Regions from separate parts of the Streptomyces sp. NPDC001406 genome, predicted to be linked through region 2. Evidence: riboswitches for the same ligand, from Rfam matches in the RefSeq annotation. Region 2 holds a riboswitch; each other region holds the start of a gene.
The links. A riboswitch is a leader RNA that binds a small molecule or an ion and turns the genes downstream of it on or off. The one in region 2 is predicted to bind cyclic di-AMP.
Positions count from the first base shown of each region.

Region 1: linked by a shared signal. The riboswitch ahead of ACFY1J_RS31675 (C40 family peptidase) and the one ahead of ACFY1J_RS41640 (M23 family metallopeptidase) in region 2 are both predicted to bind cyclic di-AMP.
Region 3: linked by a shared signal. The riboswitch ahead of ACFY1J_RS25570 (transglycosylase family protein) and the one ahead of ACFY1J_RS41640 (M23 family metallopeptidase) in region 2 are both predicted to bind cyclic di-AMP.
Region 4: linked by a shared signal. The riboswitch ahead of ACFY1J_RS32950 (NlpC/P60 family protein) and the one ahead of ACFY1J_RS41640 (M23 family metallopeptidase) in region 2 are both predicted to bind cyclic di-AMP.

Region 1 is NZ_JBIAWG010000014.1:119,966-123,143, reverse strand. It holds gene ACFY1J_RS31685 (LysR family transcriptional regulator) at 1-576, opposite strand, end outside; gene ACFY1J_RS31680 (LysE family translocator) at 692-1,312, shown strand; gene ACFY1J_RS31675 (C40 family peptidase) at 1,382-1,855, opposite strand; cyclic di-AMP (ydaO/yuaA leader) riboswitch at 1,859-2,081, opposite strand; gene ACFY1J_RS31670 (hypothetical protein) at 2,386-2,694, opposite strand; gene ACFY1J_RS31665 (ATP-dependent Clp protease proteolytic subunit) at 2,703-3,178, opposite strand, start outside.
Region 2 is NZ_JBIAWG010000025.1:22,104-25,281, reverse strand. It holds gene ACFY1J_RS41655 (MarR family winged helix-turn-helix transcriptional regulator) at 1-187, opposite strand, end outside; gene ACFY1J_RS41650 (dihydrofolate reductase family protein) at 295-1,431, shown strand; tRNA gene ACFY1J_RS41645 (tRNA-Met) at 1,481-1,554, shown strand; cyclic di-AMP (ydaO/yuaA leader) riboswitch at 1,854-2,013, shown strand; gene ACFY1J_RS41640 (M23 family metallopeptidase) at 2,021-3,061, shown strand.
Region 3 is NZ_JBIAWG010000010.1:330,574-333,751, reverse strand. It holds gene eno (phosphopyruvate hydratase) at 1-842, opposite strand, end outside; gene ACFY1J_RS25570 (transglycosylase family protein) at 1,123-1,785, opposite strand; cyclic di-AMP (ydaO/yuaA leader) riboswitch at 1,790-1,958, opposite strand; gene ACFY1J_RS25565 (transglycosylase family protein) at 2,142-3,128, opposite strand.
Region 4 is NZ_JBIAWG010000015.1:109,260-112,437, reverse strand. It holds gene ACFY1J_RS32950 (NlpC/P60 family protein) at 380-1,582, opposite strand; cyclic di-AMP (ydaO/yuaA leader) riboswitch at 1,591-1,762, opposite strand; gene pcrA (DNA helicase PcrA) at 2,026-3,178, shown strand, end outside.

The DNA.
Region 1 (3,178 bases), on a different contig from region 2:
CGACAGCGGCAGCCGGGAGGAGTCACTGCTCAGGGCATGCCCCGGGGCGGTCACCAGGACCAACTCCTCCACCAGCACCGGCTCCAGACCCACCGAGGACGGCACCGGAACCGGCTCCGCCGGGTGATACGCATGCGTCAGCGCCAGGTCCACCGCCCCGGCCGCCACCGCCGCCACGCCGGCCGGCGGATCGTAGTCCGCCACCGACAGCTCCACATCCGGATGCGCCCGGCGGAACGCGCTCAGCACCGGCGGCAGCAGATGGATCCCGGCCGTCGGAAACGTACCGAGCCGGAGTGTGCCGCCCGACAGACCGGCCAGCCGGGCCAGTTCGTGCCGGGCCCGCTCCAACTCGTCCAGCACCCGGCGGGCCCGGGCCACCAGCAGCTCGCCCGCGTCCGTCAGCCGCGCCCCGCGGTGGTGCCGGACCAGCAGCGCCGTCCCCGCCTCCCGCTCCAGCTTGGCCAGCTGCTGGGAGAGGGCGGGAGGTGTGTAGCCGAGCCGTTCGGCGGCACGCGTGATGGACCCCGCCTCCGCGACCGCGACGAGGGCGGCGAGTCGGGTGGGGTCGTACATACCGGTTGCCTGCCCAGAGGGATGTCCGAAGAATGCGAGCCCAAAGGAACGCTTAAGGCTTACCCAGGATATCCGAAATACCTGCTGAAGGCCTGTCCACGGCAGGCTGGCAGCCATGGACGGACAGCTCATCGCCTTCACCGGGATCGCCGCCGGCATGGTCGCCATGCCCGGCGCCGACTTCACCGTCGTCGTACGCAACGCACTGGTCTCCCGCCGGGCGGGCATCGCCTGTGCGCTCGGCATCGCGGGCGGGCTGCTCGTCCACACGGCTCTGGTGGCCGCGGGGGTCGCCACGGTCCTGGTCGCCGTGCCCCCGCTGTTCCGCGCTCTGCAACTGCTCGGCGGGGCGTATGTGCTGTATCTGGGCGGGCGGACGCTGTGGTCGCTGCGGCAGCCGCAAGGCGGCGACACGGACAGTGGCACGCCCTCGGCCGCGAACCCGCTGCGTCAGGGGTTCATGACCAACGCCCTCAACCCCAAGGCCTCGCTGACCTTTCTCAGCCTGCTGCCCCAGTTCGTACCGGCGGGCAGTGCCGCGCTGCCCAGGACCCTGCTGCTCGCGCTGATCGTGATCGGGCTGACCCTGGTGTGGTTCCCCACGGTGGCGCTGCTGGTGGACCGGCTCGGCCGATGGCTGCGCCGGCCGCGGGCCGCCATGGCCCTCCGGTCGGCGACCGGTGTGGCGCTGACGGTTCTCGGTGCCGCCCTGCTCCTCGAACCGCTCCTGGCGTGACACCGGGTCAGGCCGGAGCGGACCCGAGGGGGTGCCGGTGCGACAAGGCCCGCCACCCCCTCGGGCGGGTCAGCTGACCCGGCCGTACCAGACGCTCCTCGTCCAGATCCTCTGCAGCTTCACCACGTCCCCGGTCTTCGGGGCGTGCCAGATCTTCCCCTTCCCGGCGTAGATCCCCACGTGGTACACGCTGGAGCCCGAGTGGAAGAAGACGAGGTCACCGGCCTTGCGGTTCTTGGCCGAGATGTGGTGGGTCTTGTTGTACTGCTGGGCGGCCGTACGGGGCAGGGTCTTGCCCGCCTTCTTGTACGAGTACAGCGTCAGCCCGGAGCAGTCGAACCTCCGCGGCCCGGTGGCGCCCCACTTGTAGGGGGCCCCCTTCTTGGAAGCCGCGACCTGGAGTGCCTTCGTCGCCATCGTCGCGGCCGACGCGTCGGCGGCGACACCCGGAACCACGATCGAGCCGCCCACGGCGGCGATGGTGAGGGCCGAGGCCGTACCGGCCCGGGCCATGAGCGACGGGACACGATTGAGCGCAGTCATGCGCAACCCTTCGTCAGCCGCCTGTGAAGGATGACCTGTCGGATTCGGGCTGGCGAAGTTGCCCGGCCGCGTTGCCGCGGCTTCACCCCAAGGGCTGCTCGGAACGAACAAACAGACGAACGAACATCCGTTCCGGCGACCCGTCTTGCTTGGGTCCTCCACTCCTGCCGATCCACTCCTGTCGACCGGTCATCCGGGCGGCGGCAGGACTCGGCGTCCGCCCGGACCGCCCCGCCGCTGTGGCGGGGGCTTGTCGTCAGACAGGGATCTTCACTCACAGGTGTCCGAAAATCCCAATGGAATCGGGGATTTGTGGTGTTACTCACCACTCACCCGTTCGGGTGGACATCGCTGTGTTCGAGTCATGGTCGAGGGGGTCAGGTACCCCCGGACCAGCGCGGAAGCACCTCACCGTCCCCTCCGGGCAAGCGTGTTGCGCAACCTCCACGGCCTCGGAAATGGACCCGCGACTACTCCGAACAGCGGTACGTCTTTTGGGTCGTTTCAACTCCGGTGCGGACGGCAGTGCGTCAATCGGCGGCGGGGGGTGGGACGGTGACCCTCGCGGTCCGGCGCTCGCCGTCCAGCACCCGCAGTGCGCGCGCCAACGTGGCCGCGTGCAACTCCGCCTCGCCGCGCTGGTGCATGAGGGTCAGCGCGTCGCGCAACTCCGCCGCCGCACGGACGAGCGCCTGGGCGGCCCGCAGTCCGCGGTAGGTGTCCGAGTGCTGGGCCGGATTGATCCGGCCGAGCAGGTCGACCACATCGAGGTAACGGTCGATCAACTCACCCTCGGCCCGCGTCAGGGCGGGCAGTGGCGGCAACTCCGGAGGCAGCATCCGCCGGCTCACCCCGCGTCCCGAGCGGTGCGGGAGGCCTTGCGGCTGGGGATGATCCCGTCCACCAGCCCGTATTCCAGCGCGCCCGGCGCGTCCAGGATCAGATCCCGCTCCAGGTCCTCGTGGACCTGCTCGGGGCCGCGTCCTGTGTGCCGAACGAGCATTCCTTCGAGGAGGTCCCGGGTCCGGGCCAACTCCTCGGCCTGGATGACGAGGTCACTCGGTTGGCCCTGCACGGGCTCGGGCAGCGAGGGCTGCCGGATCAGCACACGCGCGCCGGGCAGCGCGAACCGCTTGCCCGGTGTCCCGGCGGCGAGCAGCACCGCGGCGGACGAGCCGGCCTGCCCCAGGCAGATCGTCTCCACGTCGCAGCCGACGTACCGCATCGTGTCGTAGATCGCCGCCATGGCGCTGAACGAGCCGCCGGGCGAGTTCACGTACAGCGAGATGTCCCGGTCCGGGTTGTCGTGTTCGAGATGCATGA
Region 2 (3,178 bases):
CGAGGTCGGTCATGCGCAGACTGTGCTCCGGCGCCTCGGAGAGGTTGGCCAGGATGGAGTAGTACAGGTGCGGCATGCCGGTGTCCTGCTGGAGCTGCCGGTCGATCGCGTCCTCCAGGAGCAGACTGCCGGCGATGTACGCGCGCCAGGCGCGCTGCTCCTCGGGGGTGAGCCAGCGGGTCGTCATACCGCCAGTGTAAGTTTGTTTCAAACTTGAACCAAGCCCGTACGTCAGTCCCGGTCCATCAGTCTTCGTCCATAGGTCCTTCAGCCTTCGTCAGGGAGAGCGCGCCGATGCCGTACCCGTACGTCCTGCTGTCCGCAGCCGTCTCCCTCGACGGCTGTCTGGACGACACCGGCCCCGAGCGGCTGCTCCTGTCCAGCCCGGCCGACTTCGACCGGGTCGACGAGGTGCGGGCGTCGGTCGACGCGATCCTGGTCGGCGCCGGCACGATCCGCGCCGACAACCCGCGGCTCCTGGTCAACTCGCCCGAGCGGCGCGCCGCCCGCGTGGCCGCGGGCCGGCCCGAGTACCCCCTCAAGGTCACCGTCAGCGGCTCCGGCGAGCTGGACCCGGACGCGAAGTTCTGGCACACGGGCGGCGAGAAGGTCCTCTATACGACGGAGAAGGGCGCCGAGCGCGCCCGCGGACTGGGCCTCGCCGCCGATGTCGTCCCGCTCGGCCCCGACCTCGACTGGCCGGCGCTGCTCACGCACCTGTACGAGGAGCGCGGGGTGCGTCGGCTGATGGTCGAGGGCGGCGGCACCATCCACACCCAGCTGCTCCGCCAGGGCCTCGCCGACGAACTCCAGCTGGTCCTCGCCCCGCTCCTGGTGGGGGACCCGGCGGCGCCCCGGCTGTTCGGCCCCGGGGGCTACCAGGGCGGGCGGCTCCGGCTCGTGGAGTCGCGTCGCATCGAGGACGTCGTACTGATGCGGTACGAGCCGACGGCACCCGGCACCGGGCGGTCGGTCGCCGCGGCGGACCGGCACTGGATGCGGATCGCCTGCGACCTCGCGGCGCTGTGCCCGCCCTCGGAGACCGCCTTCAGCGTGGGCGCGGTCGTGGTGGCCGCCGACGGCACCGAGCTGGCCCGGGGTCACTCGCGGGAGGGCGACGACCCGGTCGTGCACGCCGAGGAGGCTGCGCTGGCCAAGGTCGACCCGGCCGACCCGAGGCTGGCCGCCGCCACGGTCTACAGCAGCCTGGAGCCCTGCGCACGCCGGGCGTCGCGGCCCGCTCCCTGTGCGCGGCTGATCCTGGACGCCGGGGTACGACGGGTGGTCACGGCCTGGCGAGAGCCGGACACGTTCGTGCCGGGCGCCGACGGCAGCGGGCTGCTGAGGGGCGAGGGCGTGGACGTCGTCGTGCTGCCCGAGTACGAGGACCGGGCCAAGGCGCCGAACCACCATCTGTCGGCCCGCGGATAAACCCGTGCGCAAGCACCCCTGAGCATGGCGTATGCTTAAGGCACACCGACGCGGGGTGGAGCAGCTCGGTAGCTCGCTGGGCTCATAACCCAGAGGTCGCAGGTTCAAATCCTGTCCCCGCTACTCAAGGCTCAGGGCCGGAATCCAGTTGATGGATTCCGGCCCTGAGTGTTTTGGCGACGACCAGGCGACTATCACGAAGAGTGACCGGACGAAAGCCCTCCGCATAACATCTGAGTCACCATCAAAAACGTTGTGACTCATGTACTGCGGTCAACTCGCCCGATTTCTACCGGTCATGGCGTGTAAGTCCGCCCGTAAAAACGTTAATGATCAAGCAGAACGGCTTGGAATCTGACAGCCGGGTCTATTAACGTTCGATAACGCAGCGCGGTCGTCCCAGCCGTCACAAGAGTCGGCTCCGTGCGCACGCGCCGAATCCCGCAAGGGAACCGGGGAACCACCACCTTGGGGTGAATCACGCGGATGCCGCCGTGGAGGCACGGCCGGTATACGCGCGTAGGAGACCTTCCTGCTCCGAACCCGTCAGCTAACCCGGTAGGCGACGGAAGGAAAGGAGTACGCCCGCGTGGCGTCCAACCGGCCTGCCCCCACAGCCCCATACGTGCCGAGCGAGCACACCGAGACCTTCGGCTACGGCAGCTACCGCACCGACGAGGGCCCGTGGGAGGAGTGGAACCCCACCGAGGAGTCCCTCAGCCCGGTACGCGGCCGGCACCGCGTCGGCAAGCAGCGCGGCGGCGGACTCGCCCGCAGCTCCACGGTCCTGGGCGTCGGCGTCATAGCCGCCGTCGGCGCGGGCGGCATGGCCAGCGCCAACACCGGCAAGCCGCCGGTCTCCATCTCCATGCCCGACCTGCCCTCCGTCGGCTCCCTGCTCGGCGACAGCACCCCGGACGACGCCCCCAGCAAGGGCTCCGCGACCGCGCTCAGCAGCGTCGGCATGACCTCCGCCGACCGCACCCAGGGCGCCTCCGACGCCGGTGAGGCACTGCGCAACCGCATCATGGCCCAGGCCGAGAAGCAGCAGGGCCAGGTCGAGACCAAGGCCGCCGCCGCTGCCGGGGCCGCCGCGGACAAGCAGGTCGCCGCCGCGGCCGCCAAGGCCGAGAAGGAGGCCGCCGCCAAGGCCGCCGACGCCAAGGCGAGGGCGGAGGCCGAGGCCAAGAGGAAGGCCGAGGCCGCGCGCCTGGCCGAGCTGGCCAAGCAGTACACGCTGCCGACCTCCTCGTACACGATCACCTCGACCTTCGGTCAGGCCGGCGCCATGTGGTCCTCCGGCTACCACACCGGCCTCGACTTCGCCGCGCCCACGGGCACGCTCATCAAGGCCATCCACAGCGGCACGATCACCGAGGCGGGCTGGGCCGGCTCCTACGGCTACCGCACGATCCTCACCCTCGACGACGGCACCGAGCTGTGGTTCTGCCACCAGTCCTCGATCAGCGTCTCCGCCGGGCAGAAGGTCAGCACCGGCGACGTCATCGGCCGCGTCGGCGCCACCGGCAACGTCACGGGCCCGCATCTGCACCTGGAGGTCCACCCGGGCGGCCAGGCCACCGGGATCGACCCGATGACCTGGCTGCGGGGCAAGGGCCTCAACCCCTGACCCACCCTGTCGACCGCCGGCGGTCCTGACGGCACCCCCCGGACGTCAGGACCGCCGGTCAGGTGTTTGCGGGATCTTTGCGGGCGTATCCGGAATCTTTCGATCCGGTGTGACCGT
Region 3 (3,178 bases), on a different contig from region 2:
AGCGGGTAGGCCGCCACGAGCTCCTCGTAGTACTCCGTCATCTCGGCGGCCGAGCGGGACTTGCCCTCGAACTCGTACTTGCCGTCCTTGTAGAACTCGGACGCGGCGACATCGAGCGCGAGCGCGATCTGCTCGCCGGGGACGTACCCGGCCTGCTTGATGGCCTCCAGGATGAGGTCGAGGGCCTCACGGTTGGAGCCGAGGTTCGGGGCGAAGCCGCCCTCGTCGCCCAGGCCGGTGGCCAGGCCCTTGCTCTTCAGGACCTTCTTCAGGGTGTGGTAGACCTCGGCGCCCCAGCGCAGCGCCTCGGAGAAGGACTCCGCGCCGATCGGGGCGATCATGAACTCCTGGATGTCCACGTTGGAGTCGGCGTGCGAGCCGCCGTTCAGGATGTTCATCATCGGCACCGGCAGCAGGTGCGCGTTCGGGCCGCCCAGGTAGCGGAAGAGGGGGAGGTCGCTGGCCTCGGAGGCGGCGTGGGCGACGGCGAGGGAGACGCCGAGGATGGCGTTGGCGCCGAGCGAGCCCTTGTTGTCGGTGGCGTCCAGGTCGAACATCGCCTGGTCGATCAGGCGCTGCTCGGTGGCGTCGTAGCCGACCAGCTCCGGGCCGATCTGCTCGATCACGGCGAGGACGGCCTTCTCGACGCCCTTGCCCAGGTAGCGGTTCGGGTCGCCGTCGCGGAGCTCGATGGCCTCGAAGGCGCCGGTGGAGGCGCCGGACGGAACGGCGGCACGACCCGTGCTGCCGTCGTCGAGGCCGACCTCGACCTCGACCGTGGGGTTGCCTCGGGAGTCCAGGATTTCCCGGGCTACGACGACGTCGATGGACGGCACGAGCATCTCCTTCATGGATGTGACGCTGGAAGTGCGGGGCTGGGTGCCTTGCGACTAGAGCCTAACCGTCCCGGGGGCATCGGCCACCGACCGACCGTCCCGTGGACAGGGTCCGACCGTACCCATTGTTCCGGCTCGAAACAAAGGCGGGGTGGAGAACGGCTCGAACACAGCGCCCCATGAACAAGCCCCGCCCCGGCGCGTACGGGGGAATACGCACCGGGGCGGGGAGACCGTGGGGACGGGGGGCGGCTGTGGTTCTTGCAGCCGGGCTACCGGCCGCGGATCACTTCAGGTGGAGCTGCTGGCCCGGGTAGATGAGGTCCGCGTCCTGGACGATGTTCTTGTTCAGCTTGAACAGCTTCTGCCAGCCGCCCTTGACCTTGTGCTTCTGGGCGATCGAGCCGAGGGTGTCGCCCTTGACGACCTTGTACTCGCCGTCGCCCTTCTTGACCTTCTTGCCGGTCGGGGTGGTGACGGTCTTGGCCGCGGCCGGGCGCTCGGCGGAGCGGGAGGCGGCCGGCTTCTCGGTCGACCGGGGGGCGGTGCTCGCCGCGGCGCCGCTGTAGGGGGCGCTGGACAGGCCCGTGCCGCAGACCGGCCAGGCACCCTTGCCCTGGGCGGCGAGGACCTTCTCGGCGATCTCTATCTGCTGCGCCTTGGTGGCCTTGTCGGCGGTGCCGGCGTACTTCGAGCCGCCGTAGGCGGACCACGTCGAGGCGGAGAACTGCAGACCGCCGTAGTAGCCGTTGCCGGTGTTGATGGACCAGTTGCCGCCGGACTCGCACTTGGCGACGGCGTCCCACTCGGAGGCGGTGGCGGCCGAGGCGGTGCCGGAGGCCATCAGCGGGGCGACGACGGCGGCGCCGGCGACACCGGCGAGCGCGATGGCACGGGTGACCCTGGCCTTCGAGGGACGACGGTGCTTGCCCTGGGCGGAAAACAGCATGGATGGATCCCCTCACCGACGCCTGCGAGGTGAGCTGTCGGGTTCGGGCCGGTTGAGTTGCCCGGCCACACCTCCGCTGGGAGGCGTGGCTCCACCCCTAGCCGCTCCGGCTCAACTGTCCGGCGCGGCACTTACCTTGGGTCCCCCGCTCCTGCCTACGGCGCGTGACGCGACGACTGTTCCCGTGCGGCCGCTGGCAGGACTCGGCGTTGCGACAGCCGGGGCTCGTGGTGACGAGCGGACTCGACCGTAGACACGCGATCCGGGGAATTCCAAAGACGATCAGGGCTTCTGAGACTCATCCCACACTTTCACCAAACCGGACATTAGGCGTGAAAGCGGGACGTCAACTCCCGCTACTTTTCACCGGTTTCGGTAGCGACGTCCAGGGTCTGACCGGGGGTGATGTCGTTCGGGTCGGTGCCGATTGCGGCCTTGTTGGCGGCATAGAGCGCACGCCATCCGCCGTCGACGTCGAGGGAGTCGGCGATGGACGCGAGAGTGTCGCCGTCGCGAACCGTGTAGGTGCGCGAGGCGTGACGACCCGCCGAGGCCGAGCCCTGCCCGCTTGCTGCGCTTTCGTCCGCATTGCCCCCGCGATGACGGCCGCCCCCGATCGCGCCGGTGTCGACCAGACTCCAAGATCCCCCGCTTTGCCACGAGTTGTCAGAGTCATCCGTTTTGGGAACTTCCGTGGGCGCGCCACCGCTCCCCTGCGAGTTGCCCGAGCCTTCGGATTCCGACTTGTCCGACTGGGCGGAATCTTCACCCTTGCCCTCGCTCTTACCCTCACCCTTGCCCTTCGCCCCGTTCTCCTTGTCGGCGTTCGCCGAGGGGGAAGCCTTCCCCGAGGAGTCCGACTCCGAGTGCGAATCGGATGAGTCGGACGAATCAGAGGAGTCTGAAGAATCAGAGGAACCGGGTGAATCGGATGCCGAGACACCGGTGTCGACATCGACCGACCCGGAGCTCGCGGTGAGCCCGGAGAGCAGGGCACAGGTGGCCCAGGGCTTGGTGCCCTGGTCGGCGAGAATCTTCTCCGCGACGGCTATCTGCTGCGAACGGCTGGCCTCGTCCGGGCTGGAGGCGTACGCGAGGCCGCCGTACTTGTCCCAGTCGTCCTGCGACATCTGCAGACCGCCGTAGTACCCGTTGCCGGAGTCGGCGCTCCAGGAGCCACCGCTCTCACACTCGGCCACCTTGTCCCAAGTGGTGCCGTCGGCCGCGTTGGCGCTCGCGGCCCCGAGGAGCGGGATGGCGATGGCGGAGCCGGTCACTCCGGCCGCGACGAGGAGGGCCGGAGCCTGACGGGGGCGACGGTGACGACCGTTCCCGGAGAGCATGCGGAAGCCTTTCGTGCGACAGCGATGACCGGCGCGGCACAGAAAGCCGA
Region 4 (3,178 bases), on a different contig from region 2:
CCAGCGCCTGCGCTGCCACAGCAGCCCCACGGTGAAGTCCACGGCCGACGCCAGCCAGGCGACCGAGGCCATCGCGAGGGCGATCAGGGACAGTGCCTCGTACCCCGCCAGCTGCAGCCCGACCGACACGATGCCGGTCGCCATCACGGCGGCCCCGGCCGCCGGCGGGCGCCGCTTCCACCAGGCGCGAAGGGGTGAGGAGGCGGGCATGGGCCCGATGCTAGGGAGCCGCGCGCGCCTTGCGAGCGGGGCACGCGCGCGCGTGCCGGGAAAAACGCGCGGGTGCGGGACAGGGTCGCGTGCGCCTGCGGTTCACGACGGCCGCGGCGCTCGCATCACCACGGCTGCAGCGCTCGCGCCCCTGCCCCACGGAGGTCTCTCACGCCGGCCGCACCACGCTGTGGATGATCGACGCGCCGCCGTAGTAGATCGACTCCTCGCGGACGTAGGCGCCGGGCTTCGGGGCGTGGATCATCATGCCGTTGCCGATGTAGATGCCGACGTGGCTGATGTCGTCGTAGAAGAAGATCAGGTCGCCGGGCTCGGCATTGGTGAGCGAGACCGTGGTGCCCGCGTTGACCTGGTCCCAGGTGGTGCGCGGAAGGCTGACGCCCGCGGCCCGCCAGGCGGCCGAGGTGAGGCCGGAGCAGTCGTAGGAGTCGGGGCCGGTGGCGCCCCAGACGTACGGCTTGCCGATCTGGGCGCGGGCGAAGGCGATCGCCTTCTCCGCCTTGGTGGCGTACGTGGAGTCCGAGGTCGAGCCGGTCGAGCCCGTCGAACCCGTCGAGGTGGACGAGTCCGAGGAACCCGAGGAGCCCGAAGAACTGGACGAGCTCGAGGAGCTCGCGGCGGCGGCCTTCTTCGCCGCCTCCGCGGCCGCCTGCTTCTTGGCCAGCTCCGCGGCCTGGCGCGCGGCCTCCTCCTGCTTCTGCTTCTCGATCGCGGCGAGCCGGGCCTTCTCCTGCGCCGTCAGCTTGGACAGCAGTTCGCGCGCCGAGGAGAGCTTCTTCTGGACGGTGGCCTTGGCCGTCTTCAGCTCGTTCTGCGACTCGGTCAGCGTCTGGAGGCTCTTGGCGGCTTCCTGCCGCTTCTTCATGGTCGCCGACTGCTGTGTGATGTAGTCGTCGATCGCGCCCTTCTGCCGCGAGGTCATCCGGCCCATCAGCTGGGTCTGGTCGAAGTAGTCCTGCGGGGAGTTCGAGAGCAGGAAGGTGGCGGTGTCGGGCGCGGCGGTCCCGGTGCGGTACTGGGCGGCGGCGAACGTACCCAGTTCCTCACGCGCCTTGTTGAGCTTGTCCGTGCGCCGCGCCACGTCGTCCAGCAGGGTGTCGACGTTCTTGCGCTGCTGGCCGGACTTCTCCTTGGCCGCGTTGTACTTCTCGGTCGCCGACTCCGCCTGGCGGTAGAGGTCGTCGACCTTCTTCTCGACTTCCTCGATGCTCGGCTTGCCGTCGGCGGAGGGCGTGGCGTTGGCGGTCTGGGAGAGCAGGGCCACGGAGGTGAGCGCGGCGGTGGCGATGGCGGGGGTGCGTATTCCTGTTACCAGGGCACTCGCGGGGCGCGACTTGCGGTGCGACGCCAAGGGAGGCGACTCCTTCCATGTTCCGCCTACCGAGTTAGCTGTCGGGTTCGGGCGGGTGGTTCGGAAGGGTTGCCCTACGGCCTTTCTCCGGGTGGAGGTTGGGCCGATTCACCCCAAGGTCGGTTGGGTCCCCGGCTCCGGCTGCCGTGGCGGGCACACCGGACTCGGCGGAGGCCGCGCGGCCCGGCGACGTTCGCCGGTGGGGGTCGTACGGCCCGCCCGAGACGGTAGCCAACTGGTGTGGCCCGTGTGAAGGTTGATGGGCGATATGCCCGATACATTTTTGTGACCTGATGCAGAATTCCGCCCGTGTGACAGCATGCCTCCGGAGCGTGAGACAGTTGTCCGGCTCATGCATCGGGAAGATCCCCCCGCGCGCGGGGCCGGTCCTGTTTCCGGGGCGGCGGCCGTTTGTCGGTGGGGCGCCCTAGACTCGGAGAGCGATGAGCAGCCTCTTTGACGACAGCTTCCTGGCGGACCTCCAGACCCCTCACGGGCGCGAGGAGGAGCCCCCGCCGCCCGAGGACGATCACGCTCCGGAGTCGGTTCCGGACGATCTGTTCGGCGGGAAGTTCGACGTGCCGCCGGACCGGGACGACTACTACCGCGACGGCGCCCCGCGCCCGGTGATCGACGCAGCGGCGCTGCTGGAGGGGCTGAACGAGAACCAGCGCGCGGCCGTCGTGCACGCCGGTTCCCCCCTGCTCATCGTGGCCGGCGCCGGCTCCGGCAAGACCCGTGTGCTCACGCACCGCATCGCCCACCTGCTGGCCGAGCGGAACGTGCACCCGGGGCAGATCCTCGCGATCACCTTCACCAACAAGGCCGCGGGCGAGATGAAGGAGCGCGTCGAGCACCTCGTCGGCCCGCGCGCGAACGCGATGTGGGTGATGACCTTCCACAGCGCGTGTGTGCGCATCCTGCGCCGCGAGAGCAAGAAGCTCGGCTTCACCTCGTCGTTCTCGATCTACGACGCCGCCGACAGCAAGCGCCTGATGGCCCTGGTCTGCCGCGACCTGGAGCTCGATCCCAAGCGCTTCCCGCCGAAGTCCTTCAGCGCCAAGATCTCGAACCTGAAGAACGAGCTGATCGACGAGGAGGACTTCGCCGCCCGAGCCACCGACGGCTTCGAGAAGACCCTCGCCCAGGCCTACGCCATGTACCAGTCGCGGCTGCGCGAGGCGAACGCCCTCGACTTCGACGACCTGATCATGACGACGGTCAACCTGCTGCGCGCCTTCCCGGACGTTGCCGAGCACTACCGCCGCCGCTTCCGCCACGTCCTCGTCGACGAGTACCAGGACACCAACCACGCCCAGTACGCCCTCGTGCGCGAGCTCGTCGGCACCGCCGGGCACCCGGTGGACGTACCGCCGAGCGAGCACGACCTCCAGCCCGCCGAGCTGTGCGTCGTGGGTGACGCCGACCAGTCCATCTACGCCTTCCGCGGCGCGACGATCCGCAACATCCTCCAGTTCGAGGAGGACTACCCGAACGCGACGACGATCCTCCTGGAGCAGAACTACCGCTCCACCCAGACGATCCTCTCCGCCGCAAACGCGGTCATCGAGCGCAACGAGTCCCGCCGCCCCAAGA